DNA from 4 places in the Anaerobacillus sp. ABD4_527 genome. Region 1 is predicted to be linked to each of the others. Evidence: riboswitches for the same ligand, from Rfam matches in the RefSeq annotation. Region 1 holds a riboswitch; each other region holds the start of a gene.
The links. Region 1 has a riboswitch for S-adenosylmethionine ahead of ACXAHI_RS20670 (LLM class flavin-dependent oxidoreductase). Riboswitches for the same ligand answer to the same signal wherever they lie in the genome.
Positions count from the first base shown of each region.

Region 1 (4,214 bases):
AAAATATCGAACGTCGTGCCCGACTCCACGACTCTTCCCTCACGCATGACCGCACAGCGATGACAGATCTCCTTCACCACTTCCATTTCATGCGTGATGATGACGATCGTAATCCCAAGTTTTTGATTGATGTCTTTCAGCAATGAAAGAATGGATTTTGTCGTGTTAGGATCTAGAGCGGACGTCGCCTCATCACACAGCAACACCTTCGGATCATTTGCTAAAGCCCGCGCGATACTCACTCTTTGCTTCTGACCACCGCTCAACTGTGACGGGTATTTCTCCTTCTGATCAGCAAGGTCAACTACGCTCAATAAATGATCGACCTTTTCACCGATCTGCTTTTTACTAACTCCAGCAGCCAGAAGTGCAAATGCGACGTTCTCATAGACTGTTTTTGAAGCAACCAAATAGAATCCTTGAAAAATCATTCCGATCGATTGCCTTGCTTTTCGAAGCTCTTTATTCGATAGCGATAGCAAGTCGATTCCGTCAACGTGTACTGATCCTGTCGTCGGTCTTTCCAAAGCATTTATAAAACGTAGAAGCGTACTTTTACCCGCTCCGCTATACCCAACGATTCCGTAGATTTCTCCCTTTTCTACACGAAGAGAAACGTTATCGACAGCAACGATCTTGTCCTTCTTTCCATACTCTTTCGTAATCTCTCTTAGTTCGATCATCGCACGACTTCCTTACGAAAAGCGTAGTTTTTTCCTGGATGGTCGTCTGGCAGTCTTGCGTCTTTGTTGAAGAGCTTTTCACGCAGCGTACCTTCTTGATAATCCTTTTTATAAAGACCACGCTTTTGTAGTTCTGGTACGACTAATTCTACGAAAGCTTCCAAGTCTCCAGGCGTTACGAGGTGGTTCAAATTAAATCCATCTACTCCTGAAGCTTCGAATTGAAATTGAATCGCATCTGCTACATCAGAAGGGTTACCAACGATCACGCTGTTGCGGTCGATCGATTCAAAGCGATTCAACACCTCTCTTACCGTCAGCTTTTTCGGCGCATCCTTCGTCAACGTTGCCGCTTTATACTGACCGCCTTCTGTTGATTTCTTATATTCAAACGGCTCATCAAGGTCCATCTCTTCAAACTCTGCAACATCATAGCCGCTCGCACCGTATTGAGCCTTTGCTGCATCAGCACTCCATAGCTTGTTGTACGCCTCAAACTTCGCCTCTGCTTCCTCAGTCGTTTCACCTACGATCACACTTAAAAACGAGAAAATTTTCACGTGATCTGGATTTCTTCCATGCTTGACGGCACGCTCACGAATATCATCGGCATAGTAGTGGATTCTCTCAGGAGTCGGTCCTCCGACAAACACGCACTCCGCATGCTTTGATGCGAATTCTCGCCCTTTCTCTGATGTCCCAGCTTGATAGATCACAGGCGTTCGCTGCGGAGACGGTTCACTAAGATGCGGTCCTTCAACACTGAAATAGTGACCTTCATGATTGATTTCATGAACTTTGTCGGGCTCAACAAGCGTATCAGCTTCTCGATCTTCAACCACAGCACCATCCTCCCAGCTCCTTTCCCACAATTTGTAGGACACGTCCATATACTCATGAGCGATATCATAACGCTCATCATGACGAATCATCTTCTCAAGTCCGAAGTTGCGTGCCGCATTCGGTAAATAAGAGGTAACGACGTTCCAGGCAACTCGCCCTTTTGTTAGATGATCAAGCGTCGAAAATCTGCGCGCATTTCCAAAAGGTGCTTCGTACGTCGTGCTGACCGTAACAGCGAAGGAAAGGTGCTCGGTCACACTCGCCATCGCAGGGACAAGAAGTGCGGGATCATTGATCGGCACTTGCAATCCATCACGGATTGAAGGATCCTTACTCTTTTGGTACACATCATAAACACCAAGAACATCTGCAAAGAAGACCGCATCGAACTTCCCTTTCTCTAATGTCTTAGCAAGGTCGATCCAGTAGTCTAAGTCTTTGTATCTCTGATGACGCTGACTTTCTGGATGCTTCCATAGCCCATGTGAATTGTGCATCGAACTGTTCATGTCGAACGCATTCAAAATGATTTGTTTACTCATCTCTTTGAACCTCCACTCTTTTTTAAAACATAAAAAGGCCTCTTCATAAGAAAAGAAGAGGCCGTGAAAAAGCAACTGTCTTTTCTTATCCTTCAAGCATCGCTTGCTGGAATTGGCACAGTACTCAACCGAGTCTGTTGCCGAGGCTTCAAAGGGCCAGTCCCTCCACCTCTCTTGATAAGAAAGTTTGTTTTATTGAATTTAACGATGAATATACAGCACCGATCGATTCCCTGTCAACAAAAAATCAAAAAATTATTTCTTTTCTAATTACTTGTTGACATTGCGTTTATTTGTCCGTATTCTATTCTTTAACGCACTACCGCATACATTTATCTAGAGTCAGGGGAGGAATCTGGTCCAACGATCCTGCAGCAACCGCTTATCTTAAGCAAGGTGCTCATTCCAGCAGACTTTTTGTCTGAAAGATGAAGCTTGTATGGTTCGAATTTTGATGAGCCTAAGTCTACTTTCAGCTGAAAGTAGACTTTTTTTGTATAGAGAAAAAGGAGGATACCGATGCCATTTGCAACTGAAAAGCAGCCTGATTTGAAGGAAGAACTCACTGAACTCGTTGAACTTTTTAAAAGTAGATCTGCAAAATATGATGAAGAAGAAAGGTTTCCTTACGAGAACTTCGAAGATTTAAAGGCAAGGAACTTTTTATCACTCACTGTACCAAAAGAATATGGAGGCTCTGGTCTTAACTTGTACGAGTTCTTGAAAGTTCAAGAACAGCTCGCATCAGGTGATGGTCCGACGGCACTGTCCCTCGGCTGGCAGCTTGGCGTTATCTTAGAAATCGCTGAATCGCGAGCCTGGGATGAAGCGGTTTTCGAAAAAGTGTGCCACTTGATCGTAAACGAAAAAGCACTACTCAACCTTGCGCAAACTGAAAAAGCGACCGGCAGTCCTTCACGCGGCGGGATTCCTCAAACGACTGCTACAAAAACGCCGGAGGGCTGGATCATCAATGGACGAAAATCCTTTACGTCGATGGCCGTGGCGCTTGATTACTCCATCGTCACAGCTGACGTTGATCAAACCGGTAAGAAAGGGTTTGTCCTGATCGATCATAAGCTTGAAGGCGTACAAGTTGAGGAAACGTGGGACAGTATCTCCATGAAAGGGACAAAGAGTGATGATCTCGTGCTACATAACGTCCACGTTAAACCTGAAGATCTATTGGTAATTGAGGAGAACCACAAAGCATCTCCGAAAGGATGGTACCTGCAGATTCCAGCCGTTTACCTTGGCATCGCCTCTTCAGCCATGGATTACACGGTCGAATTCGCCTCCTCCTTCTCCCCTTCCACACTTCCTGGACCGATAAAAGACGTGCCAGAAGTAAGGAGAAAGATCGGCGAGATGCAGTTAGAGCTATTCAACGCTCGAGAAGTTCTTTATGCTGTCGCAAAGAGATGGAGTGAAAACCCTGAAGAGCGCCCGCATATGGGAGCGGACTTAGCAGCCGTGAAGCATATCGTAACAAATAGTGCGAACCGAGTCGTAGATTTAGCGATGCGCGTGGTCGGTGCTAGAAGCCTGTCTGCCAGCAACCCATTACAGCGCCATTTCCGAAATGTACGCGCAGGACTTCATAACCCGCCGACAGACGATGCGATTGTGTATAGTCTTGCAAACAGCGTGTTTGCTGACTAAGTATGTGTTAGAAAAATGTGATGACACTAGTTTAGGAGAGTGAAAACAATGAGCAATGTTGTACTTATTTACGGAGGAAACTCCCTTCAATCGAGACTAAAAGGAATCAAGGACTATGCAGAAAGTTATTTAAAGGAGCAGTCGATTTCCTATGAATCAATCAATGTCATCGACTTACCCGCTACAGATTTAATCACCGCTAACTTTAGCAGCACTGCGATTTTAGAAGCGAACGAAAAAGTAGAAAAAGCGGATGCCGTTATTATTTTGACGCCTGTTTATAAAGCTGCTTATACAGGGATATTGAAGACGTACCTTGATCTTCTTCCTCAAAAAGGATTGAAAGGGAAAGCCGTTCTTCCATTGATGATCGGTGGATCGTTCGGGCACCTCCTTGCGATCGATTATGCGCTTAAGCCTGTACTCTCTTCTCTTGGAGCGACGAATCTCCTTAGCGGTGCGTATGTGATCGACCAGCATGTTC
Region 1 is NZ_JBSWXZ010000010.1:14,673-18,886, reverse strand. Features, by position in the region: gene ACXAHI_RS20675 (methionine ABC transporter ATP-binding protein) at 1-683, opposite strand, end outside; gene ACXAHI_RS20670 (LLM class flavin-dependent oxidoreductase) at 680-2,068, opposite strand; SAM riboswitch class I at 2,151-2,252, opposite strand; SAM riboswitch class I at 2,398-2,503, shown strand; gene ACXAHI_RS20665 (acyl-CoA dehydrogenase family protein) at 2,588-3,730, shown strand; gene ssuE (NADPH-dependent FMN reductase) at 3,779-4,214, shown strand, end outside.

Region 2 (4,214 bases), on a different contig from region 1:
TCCAATCGTAGTGCCTGCGATAAATTTTGTAAAAGGCAGGATGAAAAACAATAAGATGATGAACGGGATGGACCTGATCACATTGATCACAGCGTTTAACAATCGAAATAGTATCTTGTTATCTAGCGCCTTCCCAGGTCTTGTTAGCACGAGAAGCACACCGAGTGGTAATCCTAATAGCACGGAAATCAACAGCGAGATTCCTACCATCTGGAACGTTTCGATGATTGCACTCCAAATATCTGCCCCCCATAAATCGATAAATTCCGAAATCTTAGCTGACATGCGCGTTCACCTCCGGTACATACCCTTCTACAAAAATTCCCCGTTCTTCTAAAAACATAACTGCTCTCTTCGTTTCTGACTCTTCTCCTTCAAGATGAACAACTAATCTACCAAAAGGTTGATCCTTAAGCTGCGTGATATTCCCTGCAAGAATAGATGGATAAATATCAAAGTTTTTACTAAGGAGCGCAAGTGCAGGCTTTCCTGACGACTCTCCTACAAAGGAAAGCGTCACGATTTGTCCCTTCGACTCCAGCTTCTTCACGAGGGATTCAGGTACGTCATCTTGAAACAGCGATTGTACGAATCGTTTCGTCGTAGGCGTCTTTGGTCTACTAAATAGATCAACAACGAGTCCTTGTTCAATGATGCGTCCGTTTTCCATCACGGCCACTTCATGACAAATCTTTTGAACCACGTGCATTTCATGTGTAATGAGTAGAATCGTTAGTCCGAACTCCTGGTTGATTTGCTCGAGTAAAGATAAAATCGACTCCGTTGTGTCAGGATCGAGCGCGCTCGTTGCTTCATCACACAGAAGAACTTCCGGTTCATGCGCTAGCGCACGGGCAATCGCAACTCTTTGTTTCTGCCCGCCTGAGAGCTGTCCAGGATATACGTCGCGCTTATCTTCTAGTCCTACGATCTGTAGATACTTTCTTACTCGGGAATCGATCTCCTTTTTTGAAACCCCAGTGAGCTTAAGGGGGATGGCGATATTTTGATAAACCGTCCCCGTTTTTAATAGATTGAACGACTGAAAGATCATTCCGATTCGCTGACGTGTTTTCTTTAACTTGCCAGCTGATAGACCGGTTAACTCTACATCATTAATGAACACTTTCCCTTCTGTTGGTCTCTCTAACAGATTGACCGTTCGAACGAGGGTACTTTTACCAGCGCCACTATAACCGATCACACCATAGATCTTTCCCTTTTCAACGTTAAGGTCAACGCTATCCAGAGCCTTCGTAATAGTAGTTCCGGTTTGAAACGCTTTTGAGATATTTTCTAGTCGTATCATTTCCTTCTCTCCTTTACCGAAATTACCAGGATGCTATGACTGAGCCGTTGAATTCTTCCTCAATAAACTTCTTAACTTCATCTGACTGATAATATTCCACTAGTTTATTGATTCTTTCGTCGTCTTTATTCTCGGTTTTTGTTGCGATTACGTTCACCCAAGGAGAATCTTCTGGTTCCATTACGAGAGAATCTTCAGTTGGAACCCGACCGCTTTCCATCGCATAGTTCGTGTTGATCGCAGCGATGGCAAGCTCACCTAGTTGCCTTGGAATCTGCGATGCTTCAAGAGGAACAAACTCAAGATTCAACGGGTTCTTCTCAATATCCTTAATCGTTGCTTCAACTCCTACACCGTCTTTTAATTCAATGATCCCTGCTTCCTCAAACAACATGAGGGCTCGGGGTTCTCCAGTAGAGTGATTCGGTAATCCTACTTTGTCACCTTTCTTCAAATTATCAAGGCTCTCATATTGATCGGAATAGATGCCCATCGGAAAATTAATCGTCGTCGCAACCTTAGATAATTCCATCCCACGCTCTTCAACAAAATCATTTAAATACGGTTCGTGCTGGTAAACATTCGCATCGAGTTCCCCTTCATCAAGAGCCTTGTTTGGCATAACATAATCGTTGAACGCCACGACATCGATCTCAAAACCATCTTTCTCAGCAACTTCTTTTACTTTCTTCATCACATCTTCATGTGGACCGGCTGTTACCCCTACCTTTAGCGGCCCTTCGGTTGAGTTGCCTGACTCTGCACTGCCAGAACACCCTGCTGCGACAATTAATAATAATGCACCTACTAGTAGCGATAGTTTCTTCATTCTCTTAACTCCCTTTCTCTCCTATATTCATTTAAAGCGTCTTTGCACTAAATTACGTAAACGTACGATATCACCAGAGCGTCGGTTCCCTCCTTTGTTTCAACCCCATAAACAAAAAAACTCTCCCTGCTGAACAGAGAGAGTTGGGTGTTTTCCATTATGTAACTCTCTCTCATCTTTCAAACGATCGCTCGTTTGCTGGAATTAGCACCTTTCTCACGAACTGAGATGGTTGCTGGGCGTCAATGGGCCAGTCCCTCCGCCACTCTTGATAAGAGTTTGAATTATTCAGATTGTTTAACTATTCTCAACAGTATAGTACCTCACTCACCGAACGTCAAGTGCTTTTTCTACGTGGTACCGGTGCGCTTTGCGGTGCCTGGCACCCCTCACATTTTGTCGATTAATTTTTCTCGCTTTCGAGGTGTTCATCAAACCAGCCGACCAGATGGTTCAAACGCTCTACCCTTAGCTCAGGATGTCCGTTTCTTGAAAGGTTGTGATCTGATTCTGGGAATCTCACAAACTTCGTCTTTTTCTCACGGTGCTTCAACGCAACGAACAACTGCTCACCTTGCTCGATCGGGCATCGGTAGTCCTGTTCGCTGTGTAGAATAAGAAGCGGTGTTTTGATTTTATCAACATATTTCAACGGTGAATGATCCCATAGCTTCGTTGGATCTTCATCGAGGTCAGCTCCCACTTCCCACTTAGTGAAGAAATAACCTATGTCGCTTACTCCGTAGAAGCTTAACCAGTTGGAGATCGATCGCTGCGTTACAGCCGCCTTAAATAGATTTGTTTTTCCAACGATCCAGTTCGTCATGAACCCGCCATAGCTGCCGCCGGTAACGAACAAATTCTCAGAATCTATGAAGCTCGTTTGCGCGACAGCTGCTTCTATACCTGCCATGACATCGTCATAGTCGCCGCCACCATAGTCGCCACGGCATCCATTCACGAACTCCTGACCATATCCTTGACTACCGCGAGGATTCGTATAGACTACTGCATATCCTCTTGATGCAAGAAGCTGAAATTCGTGCATGAATGAATTCCCATACATCATGTGGGGACCGCCGTGAATTTCTAATACTGTCGGATACTGTTTCCCTTCCTCAAAGGAAGTCGGTTTCATGATCCACCCCTGTATGTTCAGTCCATCTCTGCTTTCATACGTGTACGGTTGTGGAGTAGAAAGCGAATTCTCACTCAACACCTCTTCATTACAGGAAGTGATTCTTTCTATCGAGCTTTCTCCTTCTAACGATAGCGTATAGATATCACCAACATTCACCGGATCACTGATCGCTACTGCAGCTTCACCACCCGCTACGTGAAGTGCGTAGTGGTGCCTGTCACCCCCCGCTATTTGTCGAAGGGTGCCATCTAGACAAATGGAATAAATTCCTGTGTTTCCATGTTCACTCGCAAGGAAATAGAGTGCCTTGCCGTCTTCGTTCCACACCGCTCCAGACGGCTCAATTCCCCAGTGGAGATCTGAAATGAGAACATCTGAACACTCGAGGTCGATTGTTTCTGTAAGGCACGTCAATGTTTTCGATTCAATTTCAACCGTCCAAACTCTATTCAGAGTCGCACTCTCATACTCAAAGTTATGTCCAATGTAAGATAGTGATGAACCATCTGGAGACCACCGCGGAGCTATGAAACTACTTCCTTCAGAATTAAGCCGCTCAGCTTCACATCCTTCTCCAAGATTCTGAATAAATAGATCCGATTGGACATATGAACCTTTCTCTTCCCGTCTACTTCTTACGTATGCGATCTGTTTACCATCAGGAGACCAGCTAGCGTCCGAGTGATTCAGGTCAGCATCCGTCACCCAGTTTTCATCCCCAGTCTTTCGATCGATTACGACGACCTGTGTATGTTTCCCATTAAGAAAACCTTTTCCATCTGCTTTGTAATGCAGCTCTTCGACGACGAGTGCTTTCTTTCTTTTTTCTTCCTTCTCATCTCCACCTTTAGGAGTGCTCTCACTCAACACGAGAAGTTCAGTCCCGTCAGGTTTCCACACCGGGCGACTTGCTCCATTTTTTAGAGAGGTTACTT
Region 2 is NZ_JBSWXZ010000001.1:1,972,927-1,977,140, forward strand. Features, by position in the region: gene ACXAHI_RS10210 (methionine ABC transporter permease) at 1-285, opposite strand, end outside; gene ACXAHI_RS10215 (methionine ABC transporter ATP-binding protein) at 275-1,309, opposite strand; gene ACXAHI_RS10220 (MetQ/NlpA family ABC transporter substrate-binding protein) at 1,332-2,138, opposite strand; SAM riboswitch class I at 2,308-2,416, opposite strand; gene ACXAHI_RS10225 (S9 family peptidase) at 2,542-4,214, opposite strand, start outside.
Region 2: it holds a riboswitch for S-adenosylmethionine, as region 1 does, so the genes downstream of both, ACXAHI_RS10220 (MetQ/NlpA family ABC transporter substrate-binding protein) here and ACXAHI_RS20670 (LLM class flavin-dependent oxidoreductase) in region 1, are expected to answer to the same signal.

Region 3 (4,214 bases), on a different contig from region 1:
ATACGGTGTTGCAAAGGTATTGTCGATGATAAGCGGAATGCCAGCTTCATGAGCGATTTCAGCCACTTTCTCGATATCGAGTACGTGAAGACCTGGATTACCGATCGTTTCTGCAAAAATTGCTTTTGTATTAGGTGTAATCGCACTTCTAAACGATTCCGGATCTTTCGGATCAACAAAGTTGGTTTTTATGCCGTATTTAGGAAGCGTCGTTGAAAAAAGGTTATATGTGCCGCCATATAAAGTAGAAGCAGAAACAATTTCATCACCGCTATTCGCAATATTTAAGATCGCGTTCGTAATAGCTGCCATACCACTTGCAAGACCGAGTGCTCCAATTCCGCCTTCAAGCTCCGCAACCCGTTCTTCAAGCGTTCCTACCGTCGGATTACCAATTCTAGAATAAATAAACCCTTCTTCTTTTAAACCAAACAAATCAGCTGCATGTTCTGTGCTATTAAATTTGTAAGCGTTGGATTGATAGATCGGTAGCGCTCTCGCTCCCGTAGCTGGATCTGCCTGTAAACCACCATGAATGCCAATCGTTTCTAAGTTATAACGCTTCTCTGCCATCTCTTATCCACTCCTTTGTATTTTTGAAGGTTCTTGTATATGTTCTCTGATCAATTGCCCCCATCTCTCAAATTCAACGAGGAATCCATCATGACCATACTTTGTATCAACGATCGTAAAACGCGCCTTTAGCGAAAATAAAGCTTCAAGATCTTTAGGAGGGTAAATTAAATCACCTTTAAAACTAATTGCTAAAACATTTGCCTTCACTTCTTCAATAGGTGCGTCCCTTCCCCTGGTAATATCATGGTCATCCATTGCTTTTAATAAGTACAAATAGCTATTGGCATCAAACCGACCAACTAGCTTTTTACCCTGGTATTGAAGGTAAGATTCGACATCGTAAAGAGCCTCATCATGGTGATCTTCAGGTTTTGCAATGACCCTTCTTCCAAATTTCTTCTGAAACATCTCATCAGTTCGGTACGAAATCATTCCGATCATACGTGCTGTTGCTAACCCCGATGCGGGAGGTTGCGTTTGATCATAATACCCTCCCTTCCATTCAGGGTCAGTCGTTATGGCATGTCTTGATATGGCATTATAGGCAATTCCGTAAGCACTCAAAGATGGTGTCACAGCTAATGGAACAAGGTGCTCCATCGCATCAGGGTAAAGAATTCCCCACTCAAGCACCTGCATGCCTCCAAGCGACCCACCGATCACGGCATGAAGGCGATCGATACCGAGTGCTTCAAGTGCTCGCTTTTGAGAATGAACCATATCCCTCACGCTTATGAAGGGAAAATCCGCCTGATACGGTCTGTTTGTAGACGGATTACGAGATAATGGTCCCGTCGAACCATTACAACCGCCTAATACGTTGAATGTAATTACTTGAAACTCAGTGGTATCTACATACTTCCCGTGACCGATCAGACCTTCCCACCAACCATCTTGTTTCCTTCCAACCGTATACTGATTGCCCGTTAGTGCATGACAGACTAGAATGACTGGTGCTTCCTTCGGTCCTACTCGTTCATATGCAAGTTCAACCCCATCAAGTTCTTTTCCTGATTCGAGAACGAACGAGCCAATGGATATCCGTTGGTCCTCGTATACCGTCTCTCTTCCCAACTCCGATCACTCCCATCACGCTCATTGAATATAAAAAAGCCTCTCTGAAAGACAGAGAGGCTGGATTATAGAAATCAGCTCCGCTTATCTTCCAGGCATCATACCTGCAGGAATTGGCACCTTTTCAAACCAAATGGTTTGACGGTTGCCGGGCTTCATAGGGCCAGTCCCTCCGCCTCTCTAGATAAGAACGAATATTCAATTACTTTGATTGAGTATTATTTTAGCAAGGCAATGCATTAGTGTCAAACATTTTCTGAAAGTTTATACAAATCCACTCTACGCATCAAACATTTTGATTAGAACCAGAATTTTGATAAGGTTACCTTAAATCTATATGCGAAAGGAGACTTTTTGTGAAAGCCCCTACGTTTTCTTTACAAGAGGTCAGAGGCGATCAAACGTATTCATTAGACGACTATGAAGGGAAACCGGTTATGATTACGTTTTGGGCATCATGGTGTCCTGATTGTATGAAGGACCTACCTATGAAAGAACAATTTTATGAACATGCAGACTTAAACAAACTTGCATTCTTAACAATAAATGTGACTGGACGTGAACGAACAGAAGAGGCAGGGAAAGAATTTGCTATCAAGAACGATCTGCCTTTTCCAGTATTAAAAGATAATGGTAGAGATACGTACGATCAGTATGGATGCACTGGTGTACCAACGACTGTCCTTCTAGACAGGAACCACGAAGTTGTACAAACATTCGGGGACAAGGCATCTTTCCTGGATATCGTTAAAGTCCTCCCTTCTATCATGCTTTGAATGAAGTGATAACTAAAACAAAGCTAGGGAAATTTCCCTAGCTTTGTTAAAAATAATATAAAATAATGGCGTTAATCTTAGTTATTCGTGGCGAACTGTCACTCTCACTGTTCGCTTACTTAATCATCATTGTCTTCTTTTGAGGACTTGTCTTCACGCTCGTCTTCTTCATCTTCTTCGTCGTCATCATCATCTTCTCTATCTTCTGGATCTTCTTTGTCTTTTCTGTTATCTTTATCTTCTCTGACTTCTTTATCATTATTTTGTTTATCATTTTTTGAGGATCCACTATTTTTCTCGTTATTGTCCTCATTTTGTTCAGAGTACTTATCCACACGATCAGAATCGTTATTTTCGGTTGATTGAGATGAAGACTTTTCGTTCTTATTTGATAGTTGACCGATCGGATCTTTTTCTTCTTTTACCACTGCTTCAGAATTTTGGTTACTCTGTGCTTTTTTATTCTCTGAGCTGTCAATCGTTTTATTTGATTTATCATTAAGCTGAGTAATTTTATTATCTAGCTCGTACCTATCTTCAACAGGTTCTGTATTACCCTCTGATGCAGTTGCGCGATTTTCGAGAGAATCTAATTTCTTAATAGAAAGGTCGCGGGCATCTTCAAGAGAAATCGTTACTCCACGGTCTTGTGCCGCCATATAAGTTATATACTTTCCAGGAGACACCCCCTTTTCCACTGCCATCTTACGAGTATGATGATCTGCATGTAAAATCGTAGTGATTGCAACAGCCTGTTTTGTAAGGACCTCATTGTTTTTCAAACCATTAATCGTTTCTTCGAGCTTACTCTTCACCTTCTGATAACGACTGTTTTCTTCAACATTACTCGCTACGATAAGCAGCTTTCCCTGATCAGTTAAAAAGCCATTCTCTTCAAGTTTAGAAATTAGTACATTTGCAAACTCAGCAAGTGGCATATTTTTTGTATCCTGGTCTAAACTCAGCCCTTCGCCGTCTGAATTCCAAGCCTGATACTGTACTACTTCCAGGTCAGAATTAACACCTACTTCGATACTCGGATTGATATCAAAGCTAACATATGCAGCAACTGCATCATTGTTCGGAACAGGAATCACACTAGCAACGATAACAAATAACATGATGATCGTTGCCATTCCTGCCATCGTAGGCATAGAGGGGATAAAGAAACCTTTCTTATTTTTCTCCGGTTTCTTTGCTAGTTTAATTTCAGAGCCAATTGATAAGTTATGATTTCGTTTAAGAAAAATTGTTGCAAATTCACCTTCGGGTGTCAGGACTACGGCTTTTCTGCCTCGTATCTCCATAATAACCCCGTTTTTCATCCCCTGGCCCCCTCATTCTGTTACTGTATATAAGATTTCAGCGCATTAAAGCCTCCTAGATAAATTAATGCAACTGCTATTATATACTTTCGATTACGTTCAATCGTTTTCCGACTGCATGAGACAAGAGACAGCAAATCTTTTATAGGCAGCTGTTTCTTTTCAAGAAGATAGCTTGAAAGAGTAGAATCCTCTGCAATAAGTTTTGCTATCATTTTTGCATTATCCCTCGCATCGATATGCTTCGGGCAATTCTTACTTAATACCTTAAACGTGATGCTGAATCTTTGCAGGAGTTGTTCGTATTCTTCAATTTCGTACATTCTAACTTCTCGCTGCTTGTCCATCTCATATACGTCAAGAGCTGCTTTCTGCTCAGCAAAACTATCTTCTAATCTACCTTCTTCATCTACTTCTTCTGGTTCAAGATAGATATACTTATTTTGACGAGCTTCTTTACGGA
Region 3 is NZ_JBSWXZ010000001.1:1,744,443-1,748,656, forward strand. Features, by position in the region: gene ACXAHI_RS09055 (O-acetylhomoserine aminocarboxypropyltransferase/cysteine synthase family protein) at 1-573, opposite strand, end outside; gene metX (homoserine O-acetyltransferase MetX) at 577-1,650, opposite strand; SAM riboswitch class I at 1,732-1,841, opposite strand; gene ACXAHI_RS09065 (TlpA family protein disulfide reductase) at 2,007-2,426, shown strand; gene ACXAHI_RS09070 (anti-sigma factor domain-containing protein) at 2,546-3,751, opposite strand; gene sigI (RNA polymerase sigma-I factor) at 3,772-4,214, opposite strand, start outside.
Region 3: it holds a riboswitch for S-adenosylmethionine, as region 1 does, so the genes downstream of both, metX (homoserine O-acetyltransferase MetX) here and ACXAHI_RS20670 (LLM class flavin-dependent oxidoreductase) in region 1, are expected to answer to the same signal.

Region 4 (4,214 bases), on a different contig from region 1:
GTAAATCCGCTGCAAGAAGTGTTTCAGCCTGAAGGAGATACGAACTTTAAAGAACTATTGCCTAAAATTGAAAGTGTTGCGAAGGCACTCGATGTTCCGGTCGGGATTAAAGAAGTAGGAATGGGAATCGATGGAAATACTGCAAGACGGTTGGTAGAAAGCGGAGTAGGCTTTATTGATGTAGCCGGTGCAGGTGGAACATCGTGGATTCAGGTCGAGAGCTATCGATCACATCAGAGTATGAGAGAACAAGCAGCTGAAGCGTTTCAAAGCTGGGGGAACGCTACTGCTGAATGTTTGATCGAAGTTCGAAATGAACTCCCACAGGCGCCAATCATTGCAAGTGGCGGTCTTAAAAACGGTGTTGATGCCGCCAAAAGTATTGCTTTGGGGGCTGATCTTGCAGGGTTTGGCCGTGCACTACTTCATAGCGCAGTAGACGACAGTGAAGAAGCGTTATCAGACCAGCTGAAACGAATTCAGTTCGAACTACAAACCGCTATGTTTGGAATTGGCGCGTCTTCGATCGCGCAACTCAAAAAAACAAATTTGCTTCGTCAATCGTAGCCGGAGAATTTACTCCGGCTTTTTGTATAGCACCCTTTTCCGAGCACAAACTAACCGGAAAGGGGGAGTGATGAATGGATTGGCTTTCGATCGTACCGTTCTTGGTCGTTATTCTCGTAGCGATGAAGACGAAACTCGTTATACCTGGATTAACAGCAGGGTTACTAACAGCTTCGTTTATACATAAGCCTCAACCTATAGAAGGACTCGAGCAGTTTTATCAATTTATTATGAGTGGTTTAAAAGATGAGAGCAACATTAAAATCATCATCTTTTTGTACATGTTTACTGGTCTCATCGGAATGATGAAATATACTGGTGGAATAAAAGGATTCGTACGATTCGCTTCTGGAAAAATCACTTCAAAAAAGGGAGCGTTATTTTTAACATGGTTATCAACGCTCGGTACGTTTAGTGCTCCGAGCTTTCGAATCGTAACGGTTGCGCCAATTATGAAAGCACTCTTGAAGAAAGTAAAGATGACCCCTCAGGAACTAGGCTTTGTAATTGAAACCACAGCAACTCCAGTAATTGTTCTAATGCCGATTGCGACTGCGTTCGTTGGCTATATGTCCTCTGTTGTCGACCTTTCTTTAAGGGGACAGGGTCTTGAGGGAGATGGCTACAGGTTGTTTTTGCAAAGCATTCCGTACAATTTCTTCTCAATATCGATTCTTATCATCGGATTTTATTTAAGTTTCTTTCATCATACGAAAACCCCGGCTACTGATGCAGGGAATATGGAGAAAGAAATTGATGACAAATGGGAAGATTGTCATCCTGTCGTTTCAAAAGATCTTCCAGCAAAACCTATGAACCTTTTGCTGCCACTAGGAGGAGTAATCTTCCTAACGCTTTTGATCACGTATTGGAGTGGGTATGAGAAAGGGTTCAAAAGCCCAGTTGAAGCATTCATCGAAGCAGATGTACTCGATGCGATGGTCTTCGCTTTAATGACAACCGTTTTGTTAACCTTTCTATTTTATTTATTTCAGAGGTTCTCATTAAAAAACCTTGTCACGTTCTTTATTGAAGGCGGTAACGATATGATGTCCGTCATCGTATTACTAACGATCGTTTGGGGACTTGCTTCTTCTGCTGAAGCATTAGGATTTTCTCAGTTTGTAACGACGAACTTAAACTGGATTCCTGCATTATTCGTGCCACCGGTGTTATTCCTGGTGGGGTCATTCATTTCATACTTTATTGGCTCTTCATGGGGGACATGGGGAATTCTAATGCCTTTAGGAGTTTCTCTCGGTGCTACTACAGGAACGTCATTGCCACTCGTGATCGGTGCTGTGTTTGCTAGTGGAACGTTTGGTGCTTTTTCGTCACCACTTAGCGATAATACGAATACAATAGCAAAAATACTTAAGTTGAACACGATGGCTTATGCTTCATTTAAGCTTAAACCTGCACTGATCGGTGCTAGCGTATCAGCAATAGGGTATTTTTTAATTTCTTTGTTCGTTTAGCACACTAATGCAAGCTTTTCTATTGACACCTACTGTTACAACCTTTAATATTGTCATTAACTTAATAATCCTTTTCAAGGATCTTCTTATTCAGAGAGGTGGAGGGACTGGCCCTTTGATACCTCGGCAACGGATTCCTATAATTGTTATACGGGAGCACCGTGCCAATTCCTGCGGCGAAAGTCGGAAAATAAGAAGAGGCGATCGGTAAATCCAAACCCTCTTCTGTTCGGACAGATGAGGGTTTTTTTATATGCACTCCTCATCAGACAATCTACTTCAAGGAGTGAATGGAATTGCAGAAAACGTCAGACAAAAAACAAATGATAATCAACCATCTTCTAGGAAAAGGTATCTATAAGGAACAAGGCAAACAGCTTTATATGTTAACTCTGAGTGAACTTGAGAAGGTATATACAGAGAAAGCTGTTCAAGATAGCAACAACACTTGGAGAAATGGAGTGGAAACAATGGAAAAAGCGGTATTTGCAGCAGGATGTTTTTGGGGAGTAGAAGCACTATTTCAGCAGTTGAACGGTGTCGTTTCTACTTCAGTAGGATTTACAGGTGGAAGTACGATCGATCCTTCTTATGAAGAAGTCTATAAAGAACTTACTGGTCATGCTGAAGCGGTGCATATCGAATATAATCCAGCGATTATTACGTATGAGGAATTGCTCCAAGTTTTCTTTGATAATCATAATCCAACATCTTTGAACCGTCAGGGTGAAGACGTCGGTACTAGGTATCGTTCCGCTATTTTTTATAACTCAGATTCACAAAAGACTTCTGCAGAAATTGCACTGAACGAGCTTACAAAAGCAAAACGTTTTAAGAAGCCAATCGTAACTCAAATTGTTCCTGCAACGAATTTTTATAAAGCAGAGGAGTACCATCAGAGCTACTTAGCAAAGCGGGGACAGTCTTCTTGTAAAATTTCATAATTTAATTTAAAAAAGAGGCTTTCCCTTTGTGGGAAGCCTCTTGTATTTTATTATCGGTTAACGCCAATGTGGTCTAAGAATATTTTTCCTCTTTCCGATTGATCAAATTGAAATGTTATGGAGGTAATGGTATCTGGTTCAAACGAGTTGTTTTGTTCAATAAATGTGCTCATGGGTATGTTGAACGTTTGAAGGACCGGTTCGGTAAGGTCTCCGAATCGCGCTTCTTCATAGAATTTCGTTTTTGTATGCTGAATCGGCAGCACAGGATGCATGCTCATCACATCGCTTAATTTGACACTAGCAGATTCACCGTTTTCAGATGTGGCTGTTATAGTGAAGTCTACAATAACTTCTTCTTCTACTTCAGATACATTCGCCGCTGCAAACGTTAAGGAGCTATCTTTCTTGAATGCATAAGGATTTTCTAACGCTTTGGTGAACGAAAGCTTGTATGAACCATTTCTAGAGTAGTCGTGATTCCATTTAAGGTAAACGCCGTGATTATCTCTCACTTTATTTCTTCTATAGTCTAATTCACCTTCATACCATTGCAATAGACCGTTTCCTTGCAATTCAATATATGGGGTCGAAGATGTGTTGACGTCAACATCCTCTTCGAATGTACTAAAGATATGATAAGAAGTATCTTCATATTTACTAATGTACGTTGTTGAAGGGAGCCAATCTAACGCATAGCGGTAATCCTCCAGCATAGGTCGGTAGGAGTTATCGTTATTCAAGGTAGCTTCTAAAAATCCAGAAACGTATGTTTTTGCAACCTGCCTCTGTTCCTCTCCGCTGATCAAGGGCTGTTTGTTCAATAAGAGGGTGAACGGAAAGTAAGTATCGTTATCACCCCAAGTTGTATTAAACTGACCATGGTTAGCTCGGTCTATGTAGAGTGCAGACTTGATCACATCTTCACTACCTGTTAAATCGATGCCATTGAATTGGCGATCTCCCTCAAATTCAGACAGGTCACTATCATATGATCCATGGAGAATTAAGTAATTTACATCGTTTAATTCAATTTTTCGATCAGCTAATGTATGATAATCAGTCGGAGCGATCGCAATAACGCTTTGTATATTGTACTGATAGTCAAACGACTTATAGGCGTTATTTGGATAGCGATCTAAGCGATTGAACTTCGCAGCTAAAATTGCAGCCTGACCTCCTCTTGAATGACCAGTCAATGCGATTCTTTCAAAATCCACTTTCT
Region 4 is NZ_JBSWXZ010000001.1:516,295-520,508, forward strand. Features, by position in the region: gene fni (type 2 isopentenyl-diphosphate Delta-isomerase) at 1-567, shown strand, start outside; gene ACXAHI_RS02750 (Na+/H+ antiporter NhaC family protein) at 642-2,045, shown strand; SAM riboswitch class I at 2,129-2,242, shown strand; gene msrA (peptide-methionine (S)-S-oxide reductase MsrA) at 2,342-2,989, shown strand; gene ACXAHI_RS02760 (alpha/beta hydrolase family protein) at 3,040-4,214, opposite strand, start outside.
Region 4: it holds a riboswitch for S-adenosylmethionine, as region 1 does, so the genes downstream of both, msrA (peptide-methionine (S)-S-oxide reductase MsrA) here and ACXAHI_RS20670 (LLM class flavin-dependent oxidoreductase) in region 1, are expected to answer to the same signal.